4 regions of the Serratia sp. D1N4 genome follow, and region 4 is predicted to be linked to each of the others. Evidence: predicted binding sites of a transcription regulator. Region 4 holds the regulator's gene; each other region holds the start of a gene.
The links. The regulator LexA, encoded in region 4, represses DNA repair genes until DNA is damaged. The targets are predictions, from matches to a motif close to TNCTGTATGTACATACAGNA.

Region 1 (4,379 bases), 2.5 Mb from region 4:
ACCACAAACTCCACGGCCTGATCGAACAGCGGATCCAGCTCTTCATCACCGTCCAAGCCGCCACCCGCACCACCTTCGCCTTCGTCACCACCGCTGAGGATACCCTCTTTGTACTGCGGCCGTTCACGGGCTTTCCAATCTTTCACTACCGCATGCACTTCCTGATCGCGTACAAAAGCGCCGTGCACACGTACCGGAATGGAGGAGTTAGGTGCCAAGTACAGCATATCGCCCATCCCCAGCAAGGATTCAGCACCACTCTGATCGAGAATGGTACGGGAGTCGATCTTACTGGAAACGGTGAACGCAATACGCGTTGGAATGTTCGCTTTAATCAACCCGGTAATGACATCCACCGACGGACGCTGCGTTGCCAATACCAGGTGGATACCCGCAGCACGCGCTTTCTGCGCCAGGCGGGCGATCAGCTCTTCCACTTTTTTACCGACCGTCATAATCAGGTCAGCAAACTCATCCACCATCACCACGATGTAGGGCTCTTTTTCCAACATCGGCATCACGGTGCCCATGCTGTCTGTCGGTTTCCAGAACGGATCTGGAATCGGCCTACCCATGGCTTCGGCCTGATCGACGCGCTCGTTATAACCCGCCAAATTGCGCACGCCCAGCGCAGACATCAGCTTATAGCGACGCTCCATCTCGGCGACACACCAGCGCAACGCGTTGGCCGCATCTTTCATGTCGGTGACCACATCGGTCAGCAGATGCGGAATACCTTCATAGACCGACAGCTCCAGCATTTTCGGGTCGATCATGATAAAGCGCACTTCTTTTGGCGTGGCTTTATACAAAATACTCAGGATCATGGCGTTGACCCCGACCGACTTACCGGAACCGGTGGTCCCGGCCACCAGCAAGTGCGGCATTTTGCCCAGATCGGCCACCACCGGCTGACCGGAAATATCTTTACCCAACACGATTGCCAACGGCGACGGATTATCACGGAATGCCGGGCAATCCAGCACTTCTCGCAGATACACCGTCTGACGCTTGGCGTTTGGCAATTCGATACCCACGTAAGGTTTACCTGGGATCACCTCAACCACGCGCACCGCCGAAGTTGACAGCGAACGCGCCAAATCGCGTGACAGATTGGAAATACGTGCGGCTTTTACGCCTGGAGCCAGGTCCAGTTCGAAACGTGTAATCACCGGGCCAGGCAGAATATCCACAACGTCAGCCTTGACCCGATAATCTGCCAAGCTGGCTTCCACCAGACGGGCTTTCTGCTCCAGCTCAAACGAATCAACCGGCTCCACCTCTTTCGGGGCTTCAGTCAGCAGATCCAGCGTAGGCAATGGCGTCGTCGGCTTTTGCAGCGGCTGATCGTTACGCATCAGGAACGGGTGGATCAGGCTGTCCATTGCGGGCGCGGCAGGTTGCTGCTGCGCCGGGGGTTGATAAGACTGTTGCGGCTGATAAGCAGGTACAGATGGCGTTTGAGGCCGTGGTGCCTGATAAGCGGGCGCTTCTGGCTCAAACTGACCGAAGGGCACATCATCTTCTCTTTCGCTTTGCAGCTCGATACGTTCTTCAAGCTGAGGCGACAGGGTGAATAACGGCTCTTTTGGACCATCATCAACCAGATCTGCCATCGGTGAGAAACTGAAGGCCTGGCTGGTGTCAACAGGGCGCGAGACTGGCGCGGGTTCAGACAGCGTATTCTCTTCACCATAGCGTGCCTGCTGTTGCTGCGCAAAAGCCTGACCGAGAGCCGCTTCCTGCAAAGCGCTTTCATCATCATGCTGATATTCTTCGCCATAGCGCTGGTTCTGCTGCTCGGCAAATGCCTGGCCCAGTGCAGCTTCCTGCAAAGCCTCATCTTCCGGCAAATCGCTGGCAGACTGCTGCAAAGGTTCTTCGCTGCGATGACGCTGCTCCTGCTCTGCCATGCGCTGCGAAGGCAGTTTGATGCCATAGGAGGCCAGTTCACGCCGAGTGGGGATACGCACCGGATTCGGACGCGGCAATTCAGGGCCAATGCCTTGCTTAATCTGAGAATTACCGTCGCTGGTGGCGGTAAATGCTGGCATAAAGGTATGGTTAACCACACTGGCTACGCTGGTTGCCGTAGCGGATGGTGGTTTTACTGCACCAAAGGAAGGCGCATCGGCGCTATCGCTAAACCCGGTTGAACCACTGAAACCAACGTGATCACGCTGTGCGGCAGAAAAATCAAACGGCGACTGCTCACGCGGCGGCGCAACAGATGACTGCCAATCCCCCAAGCGCGGCTCATCGTCCTCCTGATAAGGATCTATCATGCGCGTCGTTTTCGGTGCGGGTGTTTCTTCCGGGAGCTCAAACGAATAGAGCGGCGGTGTGCTCTGCTCTGGCACTGGGCTCAACGGATGCTGATTGATCGAAGCAGGTGCTACGGGTGCAGCCGTCACCGGAGCCGGAGTGGCTACTGGCATATCAACCACCGCCTGCACAGGTTCATCAGCAGGAAGTTCGTCATCGATGGCGCGCAAACCACTCAAAAGTGGATCTACTTCATCTTGTTGCGCCATTTCACTGACCGAAGGCGCAGAGAACAGCACGTCATCTTCGTCCGCCACAGCGGCTACGACGGTGCTCTTAGCATCTGGCTCTGACTCATCAATCAATCTGTCGTCGTCATCGTAATAACGATCGTCACGACGTGAACGGTTGGTCATGAAAGTGGCTGTTCCCAGTACCACCCCACCGATTTTTTCAGCGATAACCAACCAGGACCAGCCGGTGAACAGCGTTAATCCCACCGCCCAAATGCCCAACAGCGCCAAGGTGGCACCAATGCCATTGAACCACGGCAGCATGGCATTGCTCAGCAAACTGCCAATCACACCACCAGAGGCGAAATAGTAGAGATCGTCGACATTCAGTGCTGCCAAACCACAGGAGGTTAGCACCAGCGCCAAGGTACCGATCAGGCGCAACGACAGCGCAAAATAGTCAATATAATCATGATTGCCGCGCTGACGGAACCCAGCCCAGCATAGAATGAACATGATCGGCGGTATCGCGTAGGCGAGTACTCCGAAGGTGAAGAACAGCGTGTCGGCCAACCATGCGCCAACACCGCCGCCCAGATTATGGATCGGCTCGTGCCATGCAGTTTGCGACCAACTGGGGTCAGAAGGATTGAAACTGACCAGTGCAGCCATAAGGTAAACGGCAAAAATCGCTACCACGATCGACAAAGCCTCAAGCAAACGCTGCCCGCTGCTGAGCCTCTTCAGGGTAACTTCTTTATCTTCTGTGTATTCCTGGCTCAAGAAAGGCTCTCCAGGTTCCTGTTAGCTGGCATAGTAACAGCGCCGAGAGGCTTCCTCGGCGCCGAAACTGTATGGATAAACAGGAGTATAACGAATTTAATCAGGTTTTGCACCTGCGTCTTACCGTGTTTTGATAACCAGACGGTTACTCTGTTTCACTTCTTCCATCACCACGTAAGTACGGGTGTCATTAACCCCCGGCAAACGCAACAGAGTTTCGCCCAGCAATTTACGGTAAGCCGACATATCGGGCACACGGGTTTTCAACAGATAGTCGAAATCACCGGAAACCAGATGACACTCCTGAATTTCTTCAAGTTTCTGTACGGCTGAGTTGAATTGTTCAAACACGTCCGGCGCACCGCGGTTCAGCGTGATTTCCACGAAAACCAGCAGGGAAGCGTCCAGATAATGTGGGTTGAGCAATGCGGTATAACCATGGATAAAACCCTGACGCTCAAGACGGCGCACGCGTTCTAAACATGGCGTTGGGGATAACCCCACGCGCTTCGAAAGCTCGACGTTCGAAATTCGCCCATCCTTTTGCAATTCATTCAGGATGTTGCGGTCGATACGGTCAAGATCTTTACCCGGGCGTTTTTTATTGTCTGCCATTATTATTGTCTCTCTTATGTTCTTCCCTGCACTTGCCACACCCTAGCCAACGTCAATGTGCAAGGGCTTGTTCCAAGCGAAGACCCGATGTCTTTGATAAGCGGCTCATTCCCCTGAGACAGGGAATATTTCTGTAACACTTACCGCCGTATTGCTCCTTTTCACTACCATCTTCCGCCGTTGTACAGCCTGTCTGTCCACCCCATACAACGAATTCAAATGATGCTCACATGCAGAAGAGAACTCACTCCCCTAGAGCCAAATCCGCCCTCACCTGCCGCAACGATGTAATACGCTGCTTTATCGGCATAGATACAAACGGTTTACTGCTGGTCCGGGGATAATTTCTTCTTCCTATGATGTTTTCGCAAATGCGCAGCGGATTGTCAAAGTAAAAGAAGTAAAATCAGAAGAACGTGCCGTGAGGAAAACGGAGCGCCTCATTTTCAGTTAGGAATCTCCGCATTAAAAAGCCAGGAAGTT
Region 2 (4,379 bases), 2.6 Mb from region 4:
GCGTGCTGGCCTTCTGGCTTCAGAGTAGATTTGCCGAAGTTGAACAGAACACCAGAAGACAGGGTGAACTTCTTGGTTTCAACAACTGGAGCTGGGGCTGGAGTTGGAGCGATTACTGGAGCAGCAACTTCATCCTGGCCGAAACGGTAAGAAACACCAACGCTCAGCAGGGCGTTATCTGGACGAGCACCAACGGTACCTTTGTCACCGATGTTGTTAGTCCACTGGTAATCCAGGCGGGTAGCCCAGTTCTGAGTCAGTGCGTATTCAACACCCACTGCTGCCAGAGGAGAAACGCCAGTATCGTGAGCACTGATACGATCACCAGTTGCACCGTAGTAAGCGGTAGAATCTGCACGCCAAACCATACCACCCAGACGAGTGTAAACGTCCAGATCGTTCATGATTGGGTAGCTCAGCTTGGTTGCCAACTGAATGCCTTGAGCTTTGAAAGCACCATTGTTCACGCTGCCTTTGTAAGGCATACGGCCAAGCCAGTCATAACCCATTTCGAAGCCCAGGTATTGGTTCGCTTGATAACCTACAAACGCGCCTGTACCCAGTTGAGTTCTGTGGGTTGGACCATTGCCGATAGTGCTGTCAAAGCCATTACCGTCGAACCCAGTGTCATAATACTTGGACCAGCCCAGTTTTGCGCCGGTGTACCAGGTGTTATCTTTTGGGGCGGCTTGCGCTACGGTAGCGAAACCTGCCAGTGCCACTGCTAATGCGATAGCTGTCTTTTTCATTTTTGCGCCTCGTTATCATCCAAATAGGCAATGAGCTTTAAAGCTGCTTTAAGCCCTTGGTTTAAATTCATTCGCCCAGGTTTGTACCCTCGTTTGTTACTCTGCCAGTTTTTCTGGCCTTATAGAGCAACCTCGGCGATGTAAAGTCTACAACGTGGCGCGAAAGTTACAAGTGTGATGTGATAAAGCTCTAAAAAAAAACATGGAATTAGACATATTCGCTAACATATTACAATAAGAATCGCGTCTGTTTTTTGTACAATAATTGATGCAGAACCCCAGCCAACCTAGCTTTGTGCATGATCCCATGTGAGTTCTCTCACTAGGGGTAAAGAACGGTGGGAAAAATCCTAAATTTACTTAATGATACAAAGAAGAGTGAATTTTTAGCGTAGAACAGTGTCCGTGTGAGGGATCTACGTCTGGTTGCGGGCGCATTATGAAGCCATAAGCGTTACCCAATTCCGCTGCCCGACTCAATTTTAGGCGATCTTCTTCGGTCAGTTCTGGCAACCATCCAAGCACGACACTGTAATTACCGGTCAGCAATGCTTTCTCCATGGCGTCGACGGTATCCATTGGGCTGATCTGGCTCAGTTGCACCACTTTATCGACGGGTAACTGGGCTTGTTGCAGCCACTGCTTGCTGAGCTTCTGTTGTGGGGTTAGCCACAGCAGCCAGCGTGACTGCATACCCAGCTGTTGCAGCAGTGGTACAAGGAGTTGCGCCACAACGGGTTGGTGCTCGCTGTAAACAAGTTCACTGATGAGTCCATTGACCTTACCGTTGTGAGACGTTTCTGCAGCCTTGTTAAGCGCAAAAGATGTATGGCTGAACTGGGGTTGATAGAGTGATTGAGTACGCATGAAGTATCCCGCCCGTAGTGTTACTGTATGTATGTACAGTATAGCTATCAAAACAGAAGATCAACTCAAATTTTCGTGACGCCTCGCATATTTGCGATTCTTTTTTATACACCTCGATTTTGTGATTGGCACAGAAGGGGATAATGCGTATTTTCCCTAATTAGTTGTTCCAGTTACGTTTATTTCATTGATGTAACGAATGTTTATACCTAATGGATTTCAAAATATAGGTGAGCAGCAACATCCCAGCATATTGAGATGCGGCGGGTATAGATCATCATTCACTCAAGGAGGTTTTAATGAAAGGCAGGTCTGCAGGAAGGATCGCACAGGCAAAAGTCTGCTTTGCCGCATTAGGAAAAATTACTACACGTTCGCAATTTGGCGGATACGGCTTGTTGGCCGACGGCACGATGTTTGCCGTCATTGCAGAGGGAGAATTGTATTTGCGTGCTACCGAGAGCCTGGAGTCGACATTTCGTGGGCGTGGGATGGTGAATATGACGTATCTAAAGCGCGGGGCACCAGTGACTATGCGCTATTACTGGGTGGATGAATCCTTATGGCAGGAAAGCCAGGAACTGTTCGCGCTCGCTTGGCAGGCGGTGTGTGAAACACGTAAAGAGATTACGGTGAAAACCCGCAGCAATGGTAGGTTGAAAGATTTACCGAACATTGATGTAGCAATGGAACGCTTACTATGGCGTGTTGGCATACAGAGTATTTATGAATTGCGCTTGCTGGGTGCGAGAGATTGCTACCTCAAACTGTTGCAGCAGCAACAAGGTCTCGGCATGAAAGTGTTGATATCACTAGCTGGAGCACTGGCGGGGTATCACCATGCCGCATTGCCTGCCTCTCAGAAGGAAGAGTTGATTGAGTGGTTCGAAGAAACCATGGTGCTTCCTTGCTTGAAGCCGCGTTTGGAAAAAAGTCGGGCACTTGGCCCCTAAATAATTAATTCTGCTTTACCGATTTGTGCGTTGAGTGCCGTTAGTTCTGGAAGCAGCTCAAGCACTAATCCAATTTGTTGCAACACCAGTTGTTCTTCACTTTCAGGTTCAGGCGTTAACTGTTCGATACGTGCGGAGAGCGTCTCCAGAGCTTGCATGATGCGTTGATGGTCTTGTGCATCGTGGTGCAATGCGCCATCAACATAGCATACGGCATCATTTAGCAAGTCCAGCACGGCGGAGTTATTCAGGCGCTTGCGGTGTGCTCCGAGCGCTGAGATATAGCTCAGCAGTGTGTGGTTAAGACACAACAAGCGGAAAGCCGCGTCCTGAATGGTTTTATCTGCTTTAGGGTCCGCAGACATGTTGGAAATTACCGAAGCCAGTTCTGCATCGCTGTTATGTGCATCCCGGCGGGCGATGCGATAAGGCAAACCGTTATCCTTGCCCTGATGATATTGCACCATAATAGCGTCCAGATAGCGGCAGTTGGCATTAAGCGTTTTGCGCACAACCGCAGATAATTGGCGGAACTTCCAGTCTGGCCAGATAAAACTCACCGCCGCCCAGGCGATAGCGCAACCTAAAAGGGTATCGTAAACGCGCGGAGCCGCCACTTCGAATCCTTCACCCAGCAGGTTAAAACACAATAGAACCAGCAGGGTGATAAACATCGTGGCATGGGCATATTGCACGGTACGGAACGCAAAAAACAGCACACCAGAAATGACGATCAGAATCATTTGCCCTTCCAGGGAGGGGACAAAGTACAAGATCGGCAGGCCAATCAAAATACCCGCCAGCGTCCCGATGATACGTAACGCCAAGCGTCTGCGGGTGGCATTGTAGTTTGGCTGGCAGACAAACAGGCTAGTCAGTAGGATCCAGTAACCGTGCTGCAAATTGGTTATCTGGATAAAGGCATAGCCTGCGCATAGCACGACTGACATGCGAACGGCATGGCGGAGCAGGGCCGATTGAGGCGTCAGGTGGCGGCTGATACGCAGACGAATATCGCTCCAACCGGTGAGCCGGTCATCGGAAAGGCTGTTCTCCTCCGCCTGTTCATTGGCCAGCGCCTGTTCTGACTCAATATTGGCCAATTGTGCATCAATAGCCCGCAGGTTTTTCAACAGGTGTGAGAGTGCTCTGGCCAATTCACGGTTTTCTTCTGTGACCGCAACCTGGGCCAGTGCTTCTTCTATACGGCTGAATGCTGGCTCAAAGCGAGGACTATGAAGATATTTCTGGCGTAGCAGGATCGATTGTGCCAGTTGCCGACAGGCACGAGCCTGCATGGTCAGCAACCGCTGGAAACGGAACAGAATGTCGCTGTGACGAAATTGTTGGCTCAGCGCCTGATATTGCACGTGCGATGAGCTGGCTCGCTCATGAATATCTTGCGCCACAAAATAGTAGTGCAACGTCCTGCGGGTGCCGCGCTGGCCGCGATCGCCCTTCAGGCGGGTAAGCAAAGAGGCTTTGGTTTGGTTGAGCGTTGAGACCAGCGCGCTGTTGGCCATCGCGACATCCATCCAGGGCAAATCCTTGTCGTGCTCGGCATCTGGATCGAACAGGTTGGCCTTGGCATCCAGATAGTTTGCCAACTGTTCGTAGCTGCGAGCCAGGCTCTCCTGCAATGGCTTGATCGGGTACAGCAGATGGCCAATCAACGTCAGCAGGTTGTACCAAATGGCACCAATAATCAGCAGCGCTGGTTGCTGATACCAGGCGTCATACATTGAAGTGCCCAGCATGGTGTAGACAGCGATCAATAATGCACCAAAAGCAATGGTGGCATAACGCTGCC
Region 3 (4,379 bases), 1.1 Mb from region 4:
GCACTGACGCTCAAACAAAAGCTGGAACTGATGGAAGAGAGAATCGGCCGGAAAATGATTGATGCGGTGGTGGTTGGCCCGCATATCAACACGGACGAAATGCACGATCGCATCGTGGTAAAACAACCGCTGGAAGCCGCCGATATCCCTTACCGCCACGATCGCCAGTTACTGCGTCTGGCGCTGGATCAGGCACTGGTGCAACTGGCTACCCGTACTTAGATCAGTCCTTGCCGCGGTGCCACGGGTTATCGCTGACGGTGTCGATATAGAGATCTTCCACCTGCTTGCGCGCCCATGGCGTGCGGCGCAAAAACTTCAGGCTGGACTTGATGCTCGGATCGCTGCTGAAACAGTTGATACGGATGCGTTCAGCCAGCCCGCTCCAGCCATACTGTTCCACCAACTTGTTCAGTAATTGTTCCAGCGTAATACCGTGTAGCGGATCTTTTGATGGATGTGCAGTCATGCTCGGCAACTCATATCAATAATTGGGGCGCATACCTTAATCAGCAAACGCCCACGCGGCAAGGAGTTTATACCCTTCGCCTTCCTTGTTAGCGCAGTTATGAAATCGCAATAAACTGCTCGCGCAGTTGATGAATTTCGTCGCGTACGGCGGCGGCCTGCTCGAACTCCAGATTTTGGGCATGGGAATACATTTGGCCTTCCAACTCGCGGATTTTCTGATCCAACGCTTTTGGCGTGAGGTGTTTGTACTGCGCCGCGCTTTCTGCCGCCTTGCCTCTGCCTTTGTGCTTGCTACGCGAACTCGGGTTCCCCAGTTGCATAATATCGGCCACTTTCTTGTTCAGGCCTTTAGGGACAATGCCGTTGGCTTCGTTATGCGCCTGCTGCTTGGCGCGGCGGCGTTCGGTTTCACCTATCGCCTTGGCCATGGAATCGGTAATTCTGTCGCCGTACAGAATCGCCTTGCCGTTGAGGTTACGCGCCGCACGGCCAATGGTCTGGATCAGCGAGCGCTCTGAACGCAGGAAGCCCTCTTTATCGGCGTCCAGGATCGCCACCAGCGACACCTCAGGCATGTCCAACCCTTCCCGCAGCAGGTTGATCCCCACCAGCACGTCGAACTCGCCAAGGCGTAAATCACGGATGATTTCGACCCGTTCTACGGTGTCGATATCCGAGTGCAGATAACGCACCCGCTCGCCGTGTTCCTCCAGGTATTCCGTCAGGTCTTCCGCCATGCGTTTGGTCAGCGTAGTCACCAGCACGCGTTCGTTGATCGCCACGCGCTTGCGGATCTCGGAAAGCAGGTCGTCAACCTGGGTCGTCACCGGGCGGACTTCCACCACCGGATCCAACAGGCCGGTTGGGCGCACCACCTGATCGATAATATCGCCACCGGATTTTTCCAGCTCATATTTACCCGGCGTAGCGGAGACATAGATGGTTTGCGGGGCCAGCGCTTCAAACTCTTCAAAGCGCATTGGCCGGTTATCCAGCGCCGAAGGCAGACGAAAACCGTATTCCACCAGCGTTTCTTTGCGTGAACGGTCGCCTTTGAACATCCCGCCAATCTGCGGAATAGTGACGTGCGATTCGTCTACCACCAGCAGGCCATCGGCGGGCAGATAGTCGAACAGCGTCGGCGGCGGCTCGCCCTCGCCGCGCCCGGAGAGGTAGCGCGAGTAGTTTTCGATGCCCGAGCAATAACCCAGTTCGTTCATCATCTCCAGATCAAACTGGGTACGCTGCGCCAAGCGTTGCTCTTCCAGCAGCTTATTGTTCGCCAGCAACACCTTGCGCCGCTGTTCCAGTTCCACCTTGATCTCCTCCATCGCCTGCAGGATACGTTCCCGTGGTGTGACGTAGTGGGATTTAGGGTAGATGGTGAAACGGGGCACCACCTGCTCAATCTGGCCGGTGAGCGGATCAAACAGCGACAGGCGTTCCACCTCTTCGTCAAACAGTTCGACGCGCAGCGCCAGTTCGTCTGATTCCGCCGGGAAGATGTCGATCACTTCACCGCGCACGCGGAAAGTGGCACGCTGGAACGCCTGATCGTTGCGGGTATATTGCAGCTCAGCCAGGCGGCGCAGGATCGAGCGCTGATCGATGATCATCCCTTTGGTCAGGTGCAGCATCATCTTCAGGTATAGATCGGGATCGCCCAGGCCGTAGATCGCGGAAACCGATGCCACCACTACCACATCACGCCGCTCAAGCAGCGCTTTGGTGGCAGAAAGGCGCATCTGTTCAATGTGTTCGTTTATCGAGGCGTCTTTCTCGATAAAGGTATCGGAGCTAGGGACGTAGGCTTCTGGCTGGTAGTAATCGTAATAGGAGACAAAATACTCCACCGCATTCTCGGGAAAGAACTCTTTCATCTCGCCATAGAGCTGTGCCGCCAGGGTTTTGTTCGGTGCCAGCACCATGGTTGGCCGGTTGAGATCGGCGATCACGTTAGCGATGGTAAAGGTCTTGCCCGATCCGGTCACCCCCAGCAAGGTCTGGTGTGCCAAACCATCTTCCAGCCCCATTTCCAGCTTGCGAATGGCCTCCGGCTGATCGCCGGCCGGTGCGAATTCTGAATGCAGTTTGAAAGTTTTGCTCATATAGACCCTGAATGATTCGAGTGGCAACCGGGTGACGAGAATAGCATCTGCTGGCAGCAGCCCCTAAGTATGGAAAACCCTAGCGATCTCCGCCACCGCTTATAATACTGGATATAAAACCAGCTTCAAGTGGATTTGTCGCTTTAGCGTGCGTTAACCAAGCATCTGCGCACCAAGGAGGTTACAGCACCGTGACATTTTTATTGTCAACCACCATTTTATCCCCAGAGCCCGGCAATAATTAACATTTCGATAGTATTCAGAGCAAAAATGACGCGTAGCGCGCCAAGTTGCTATTGGCTTGCTTGATTTTAACTAACTTATTGATAATTATTATTTTTATAAAAAAGACGAGAATACGGGCAACGCGAACACAACCCGCGTCCGCTCTCTGTTTACGCCGCTTTTCTAGGGATAATGCACAAGGTTATCCACAGGAATTGTGGATAACTCACACTACCCCATGGGAGCCGGGAGTTACAGAAAGAACGGTTTTCTCGCTAAAATATCGTCTAAGGCTATTTTTTAGTTATTTTTTCACAATAATCTGGCTTTGGTTATGACAATTAATACTAAAAGAAGTCATTGCCCAGATCTCATTTTCTCTCTTCCCCGTTCAGGTTGCTGCCTGTTGCGACAATCTGCCGGAACTTGCACCATTTCACGTCAACGCCGCACCACAAAAGTGCAAAAACCTCCCGCGCTAATAACAGGCATTTTCCCGAGGCCCACAGCCCCCTCCGCCAGCACAGCCGCAGCAATTAACAAAACGGTAACACTGCCCGTTTTGCGCTATACCATTAAAGTTGGCCTGAGAATTGCTGAATTCTTTACACACCACACAACTGCACCTGAAAACGGAGTCGCTCATCCCATCCACGAGTGAACACGCCTCTTTGAGGAGAATGCAAAATGCTAAGTTTACGCGCAGTAAATCAATATTATGGGCATAACCATATATTGTGGGATGTCAGCCTTGAACTGCCGCGTGGGCAATGCACCACGTTGCTTGGCCGCAACGGCGTGGGTAAAACTACGCTGGTTAATTGCATTATGGGGCATTTGCCGATTGTCAGCGGCAGCATGACTTGGCAAATAGCCAATGAACCACCGCAAAATCTGTTGCAGCAGCCGATGGAAAAGCGGGCGGCACTGGGTATCAGTTACGTGCCACAAGGGCGGCAAATCTTCTCCCAACTGAGCGTGGAGGAAAACCTTCAGATAGCGCTGCTGGCCGGGCATGACAAAACCCGGCGCATTCCGCCGATGATTTATAGCCTGTTCCCCCATCTGCGGGCCATGTTGCTGTATCGTGCCGGGGACTTGTGTGACGATGAGCAGCAACAGCTGGCGATCGCCCGCGCACTGGTGCTGGAGCCGGAGTTGCTGATCCTCGATGAACCAACAGCAGGCATCTCCTCCTCGCAGGCGAAAGAAATCAGCAATATTATCCGCAGGCTGAACCACGAATTAGGCATGACCATTTTGCTGGTGGAGCATACTTTGCCGTTTGTGCGCCACGTGGCGGATTGCTTTTTCCTGATGGATCAAGGCCGCAACGTGGCCAACGGCACCTTGGCACAGCTCGATGAGGCATTAATTAATACCTATCTGGCTGGATAAGCTTTTGTCACTCAGCCAGCGGATTGCAAGGCGGTAAGATCGAGATACTGACCCAGCGCCTGTTGCTCTATCTGCGGCAGGTGCGGGATCTCCCCCAGCAGCGGCGCTGGCAGCATACGGCGCAGCGTAGCGAGGTACTCCTGATGGCGCTTTCCGGGCTTGGTGATATCGTTGGCG
Region 4 (4,379 bases):
CAGGTCCAGCTCAGCACGCGATCGGAAAGGCGTACGGCTTCGTAAGAGAAGTCGGCGGCAATCTCTTCCATCAGCGCAATGGCATTCTGCTGGGCTTTTTCGTGAGTGATTTTTTTGCTGCGCGCTTCGTCTTCGACCGCTTTTTCAATCGCTTTAGATGCCAGCAACTTGTTGAACAGATCCTGACGGGCCGGCAGGCTTGGCCCAACGGCGGCCAAGCGCTGACGCGAGAAGTGCATGCGCGCGACACGCGCCAGTTTCTGCGCAATGGTTTTATCAGTACCGTGCTCGGTAGCCATGCGCCGCAGAGAAACGGTATTGGAGAAGCGGACAAAACTGTCACGCCCTAACCACAATATGGCGAAGAATTTCTGTACGCCGTTCAGCAGGCGCAGATGCGGTGTTCCGTGCCCTTCACGCCCCGGTGAGCGGCCGAACATCACGGATACCGGAAGCATCTGAATATCGAGATCCGGATTGCTGCGGTGCAGATCCAGATAGTCGTGGAACAGTTTTACCGATTCTTCTTTTGGCGTGTAATAGCGGAATACGCGCGGGCCTTCATGGATAAACACGTGGCTCGGCAGAACGGCGCCGTCGATCTCCAGCGAGTTAAGGGGGTCGGGCAGATCTAACGCCAAGCACTGGGTGCGCAAGGTGAGCAAATCTGCCTTGGAATTATAAGGTAAAACATACAGAATTGGCCGCGAGGGATCTAACCCTAACTCCGTGACCGGATCCGAAGGGATAACCTTACTTTTTACCAACATTTTCAGTGGTAAATTCAATAGTTTATAATATATTTTACGCCAACCTAACATAACAACATAAAGCCTCTTGTTAGCAATGCGCCGCAAGCATACCAGAAACCAGGTAGCAGATCTGTGGTGTTGGGAATTCCAAGGCCGTTAACGGCTCTGGAAACACATAGGTAAATTATGACTCACCTTAGAGAAAGGTGCTCTTACATGGCAAATAAAGCAACGGGCCTGACACGCATCATTAAGGCGGCAGGCTATTCATATAAAGGCTTAACCGCAGCCTGGCAGAACGAAGCCGCATTCCGTCAGGAATCGGTCGCGGTCATAGTGGCTATCATACTGGCGATTTGGCTGGATGTGGGTGCGATAGCGCGCATTTTATTGATTGGCTCGGTACTGCTGGTGATGATTGTCGAAATCCTCAACAGCGCGATCGAGGCCATCGTCGATCGTGTGGGGACGGATTACCATGAACTGTCTGGTCGGGCAAAAGACATGGGGTCGGCGGCGGTTTCGTTGACGATTATGCTGGCGCTGTTCGTCTGGGGTTCGGTGCTGTGGCAGCATTTCAGTTGACCTTGAAAAGGGGCGTAATGTTGCGAACTGCTTCGCTAATCCCTGATTTTTATTTATTCTTCGGTTCCCAATCCCGGCTTACCTGTATATACTCACAGCAAGACTGTATAAACAAACAGGGGGCGGAATGAAAGCATTAACTACCAGACAGCAAGAGGTCTACGACCTGATTCGCGATCATATTGCGCAAACGGGTATGCCACCAACACGTGCCGAGATCGCCATGCGTTTGGGATTCCGTTCGCCTAATGCCGCCGAAGAGCATTTGAAAGCGTTGGCCCGCAAAGGGGTGATCGAAATCATCTCCGGTGCTTCGCGCGGTATCCGTCTGCTGATGGAAGATGAAGAAGGGTTACCTCTGGTTGGCCGCGTTGCTGCCGGTGAACCTTTGCTGGCCGAGCAACACATTGAAGGGCACTACAAAGTCGATCCTTCTTTGTTCAAACCTAACGCTGATTTCCTGCTGCGTGTTAACGGTATGTCGATGCGTGATATCGGTATCCTCGACGGCGATCTGCTGGCGGTGCATAAAACTCAGGACGTGCGTAACGGCCAGGTAGTGGTAGCACGTATCGAAGATGAAGTGACGGTTAAACGCCTGAAAAAGCATGGCAACATGGTTGAGCTGCTGCCGGAAAACAGTGAGTTTCAGCCGATTGTGGTCGATCTGCGCGAGCAGAATTTCACTATCGAAGGCTTAGCCGTCGGTGTGATCCGCAACGGTGATTGGATCTAAGCGTTATACCCCTGATTGATATTTCAATTAATAAGAATTATATCGCCCCAACTCTGGGGCGATACCTTTTCTAAACTATCTTCACCGCACTGCCACGGGAACATTTCACTATGCGCCTGATTTCTGCTTTTACCAGCGACACCGATAAAGCGTTGTGGCGCCTGGCGTTGCCGATGATCTTTTCCAATATCACTGTTCCCTTGCTTGGCCTGGTGGATACCGCCGTTATCGGCCATCTCGATAGCCCGACTTATCTCGGTGGGGTTGCCGTGGGCTCAATGGCGACCAGCTTCCTGTTCATGTTGCTGCTGTTCCTGCGTATGAGCACCACCGGGCTGGCGGCGCAGGCGTTGGGCGCGCAGGATCCGCAACGGCTGGCTAGGGCTTTTATGCAACCGCTGCTGTTGGCGCTGGTGGCCGGGGTGGCGATTGTGCTGCTGCGAGCGCCGCTGATCGCACTGGCCTTGCAGATTGTCGGGGGCGATAAAGAAGTCTTGGCACAGGCGCGGTTGTTTCTGGAGATCCGCTGGTTGAGCGCGCCAGCGGCATTGGCCAACATGGTACTGCTCGGCTGGCTGTTGGGTGTGCAGTACGTGCGGGCACCGGTGATCTTGCTGATCGTCGGTAACCTGCTGAATATTGTGCTGGATATCTGGCTGGTGATGGGCTTGGGCTGGAATGTGCAGGGGGCCGCAGCCGCAACGGCGATTGCCGAGTATGCCACGCTGTTGCTGGGTCTGTGGCTGTCGTGGCGGGTGCTGCGGATGCGCGGGATTACTCTGGCGATGCTGCACAACGCCTGGCGCGGTAATCTGCGCCGTTTGCTGGCGCTTAACCGTGACATCATGCTGCGCTCGTTATTGCTGCAACTGTGCTTTGCCTCGCTGACTATTCTGGGGGCGCGCATGGGGGGTGAAATCGTGGCGGTGAACGCGGTGCTGATGAATCTGCTGACGTTCACTGCTTACGCTTTAGATGGTTTTGCCTATGCGGTTGAGGCACATTCTGGCCACGCCTACGGAGCGCGGGACGATCGCCAACTGCATAAAGTATGGCGTGCGGCTTGCAGGCAGGCGTGCCTGGTGGCGTTCGGTTTTGCCATGATTTATGTGCTTGCCGGGCAGCACATCGTGGCAGCGTTAACCTCGCTGCCCGAATTACGAGCTTTGGCGAACCATTACCTGCCTTGGCAGGTGGTGCTGCCTTTGGTGGGTGTCTGGTGTTATCTGCTGGACGGCATGTTTATCGGTGCGACTCGCGGGGCAGAAATGCGCAATAGCATGGCGGTGGCCGCTGTCGGTTATGGATTGACTTTATTTACGCTGCCGTTGTTGGGCAACCACGGTTTATGGTTAGCTCTGATGGTGTTTCTGGCCTTGCGGGGGTTGGCACTGGGTTGGATTTGGCACCGCCATCAAGTGCGCGGCACCTGGTTTCCGGCTAATCATAACGTCTGAAAACAGATGAGCGCGGCGCTACGTTGCGGCATTGCTACCGCACCGCTTATTTCTTCTTGATCACAATACTGTGGTCATGATCGCAATCCTGTTTGTTTTCGCATGCTTCAACCTCAACGCAGGCAGAACACAGACCGTGGGCTTCAACCACGCTGTGGCGCAGCGCAAATCCTGATTCTGTTGCCAATTTCTGCAACATTTCTTCCACGCCTTCCGTCGTGCGCTCGGTTACCTGCCCGCAGCGATCGCAGATAAACAGCGCAGAGGTGTGCATCGGCTGTTCGAAGTGATGGCACAGCACATAGCTGTTAGCCGATTCGACGCGGTGGATAAATCCCTGTTCCAACAAAAAATCCAGCGCACGATACACCGTGGGGGGCTTAGCCTGGGGTTCGGCGACGCGCAGCAAATCGAGCAGATCGTAGGCGCTGATGGCACCGGGTTGCTCCGCCATCAGGCGTAACACTTCCAGCCGTTGTGGGGTCAGTCGCACGTTACGCTGCTGACAGAGTCGTTCAGCCTGCGCGAGCAGCTTTTCCTGGTTGGTTGAGTTCATAGCAGATATTCCGGTGCGCAAAGAAGCTGATTTTAACATGTTTCAGTGGAATCGCCGAGGGTTGTGCCCTTTTCCCCACATAATGCGTTACTAGCCGACAGCATGCGGGCGTTGGTATGGCTTGAAATGAGAAACAGATCACGATTTATCGCAGTTGTACCTGAATAGGTCACTTTTACTGCTTTCTGGGGTAGGTTCTGGCGCGGGGTAGCGGTATAACGCGCAGCAAGAACGATGCTTCTCAGGAGCTTTAGCATGACAGAAAGAGAGAAATTGCTGCGCGGCGAAGTTTA

Region 1: a site for LexA is predicted at 3,347-3,366, ahead of ACX1CU_RS08620 (DNA translocase FtsK 4TM domain-containing protein). Genes of this name have one in related genera too.
Region 2: a site for LexA is predicted at 1,638-1,657, ahead of sulA (SOS-induced cell division inhibitor SulA). Genes of this name have one in related genera too.
Region 3: a site for LexA is predicted at 2,685-2,704, ahead of uvrB (excinuclease ABC subunit UvrB). Genes of this name have one in related genera too.

What each region holds. Positions count from the first base shown of each region.
Region 1 covers NZ_CM137274.1:1,993,066-1,997,444, reverse strand. Annotated here, with positions in the region: gene ACX1CU_RS08620 (DNA translocase FtsK 4TM domain-containing protein) at 1-3,281, opposite strand, end outside; gene lrp (leucine-responsive transcriptional regulator Lrp) at 3,402-3,896, opposite strand.
Region 2 covers NZ_CM137274.1:2,077,211-2,081,589, forward strand. Annotated here, with positions in the region: gene ompA (porin OmpA) at 1-749, opposite strand, end outside; gene sulA (SOS-induced cell division inhibitor SulA) at 1,110-1,616, opposite strand; gene ACX1CU_RS08945 (TfoX/Sxy family DNA transformation protein) at 1,916-2,569, shown strand; gene yccS (YccS family putative transporter) at 2,566-4,379, opposite strand, start outside.
Region 3 covers NZ_CM137274.1:3,721,161-3,725,539, forward strand. Annotated here, with positions in the region: gene ACX1CU_RS16605 (gluconeogenesis factor YvcK family protein) at 1-222, shown strand, start outside; gene ACX1CU_RS16610 (VF530 family protein) at 224-469, opposite strand; gene uvrB (excinuclease ABC subunit UvrB) at 567-2,579, opposite strand; gene ACX1CU_RS16620 (ATP-binding cassette domain-containing protein) at 3,492-4,202, shown strand; gene bioD (dethiobiotin synthase) at 4,214-4,379, opposite strand, start outside.
Region 4 covers NZ_CM137274.1:4,830,322-4,834,700, reverse strand. Annotated here, with positions in the region: gene plsB (glycerol-3-phosphate 1-O-acyltransferase PlsB) at 1-821, opposite strand, end outside; gene ACX1CU_RS21665 (diacylglycerol kinase) at 969-1,337, shown strand; gene lexA (transcriptional repressor LexA) at 1,465-2,073, shown strand; gene dinF (MATE family efflux transporter DinF) at 2,184-3,530, shown strand; gene zur (zinc uptake transcriptional repressor Zur) at 3,577-4,086, opposite strand; gene ACX1CU_RS21645 (sugar O-acetyltransferase) at 4,342-4,379, shown strand, end outside.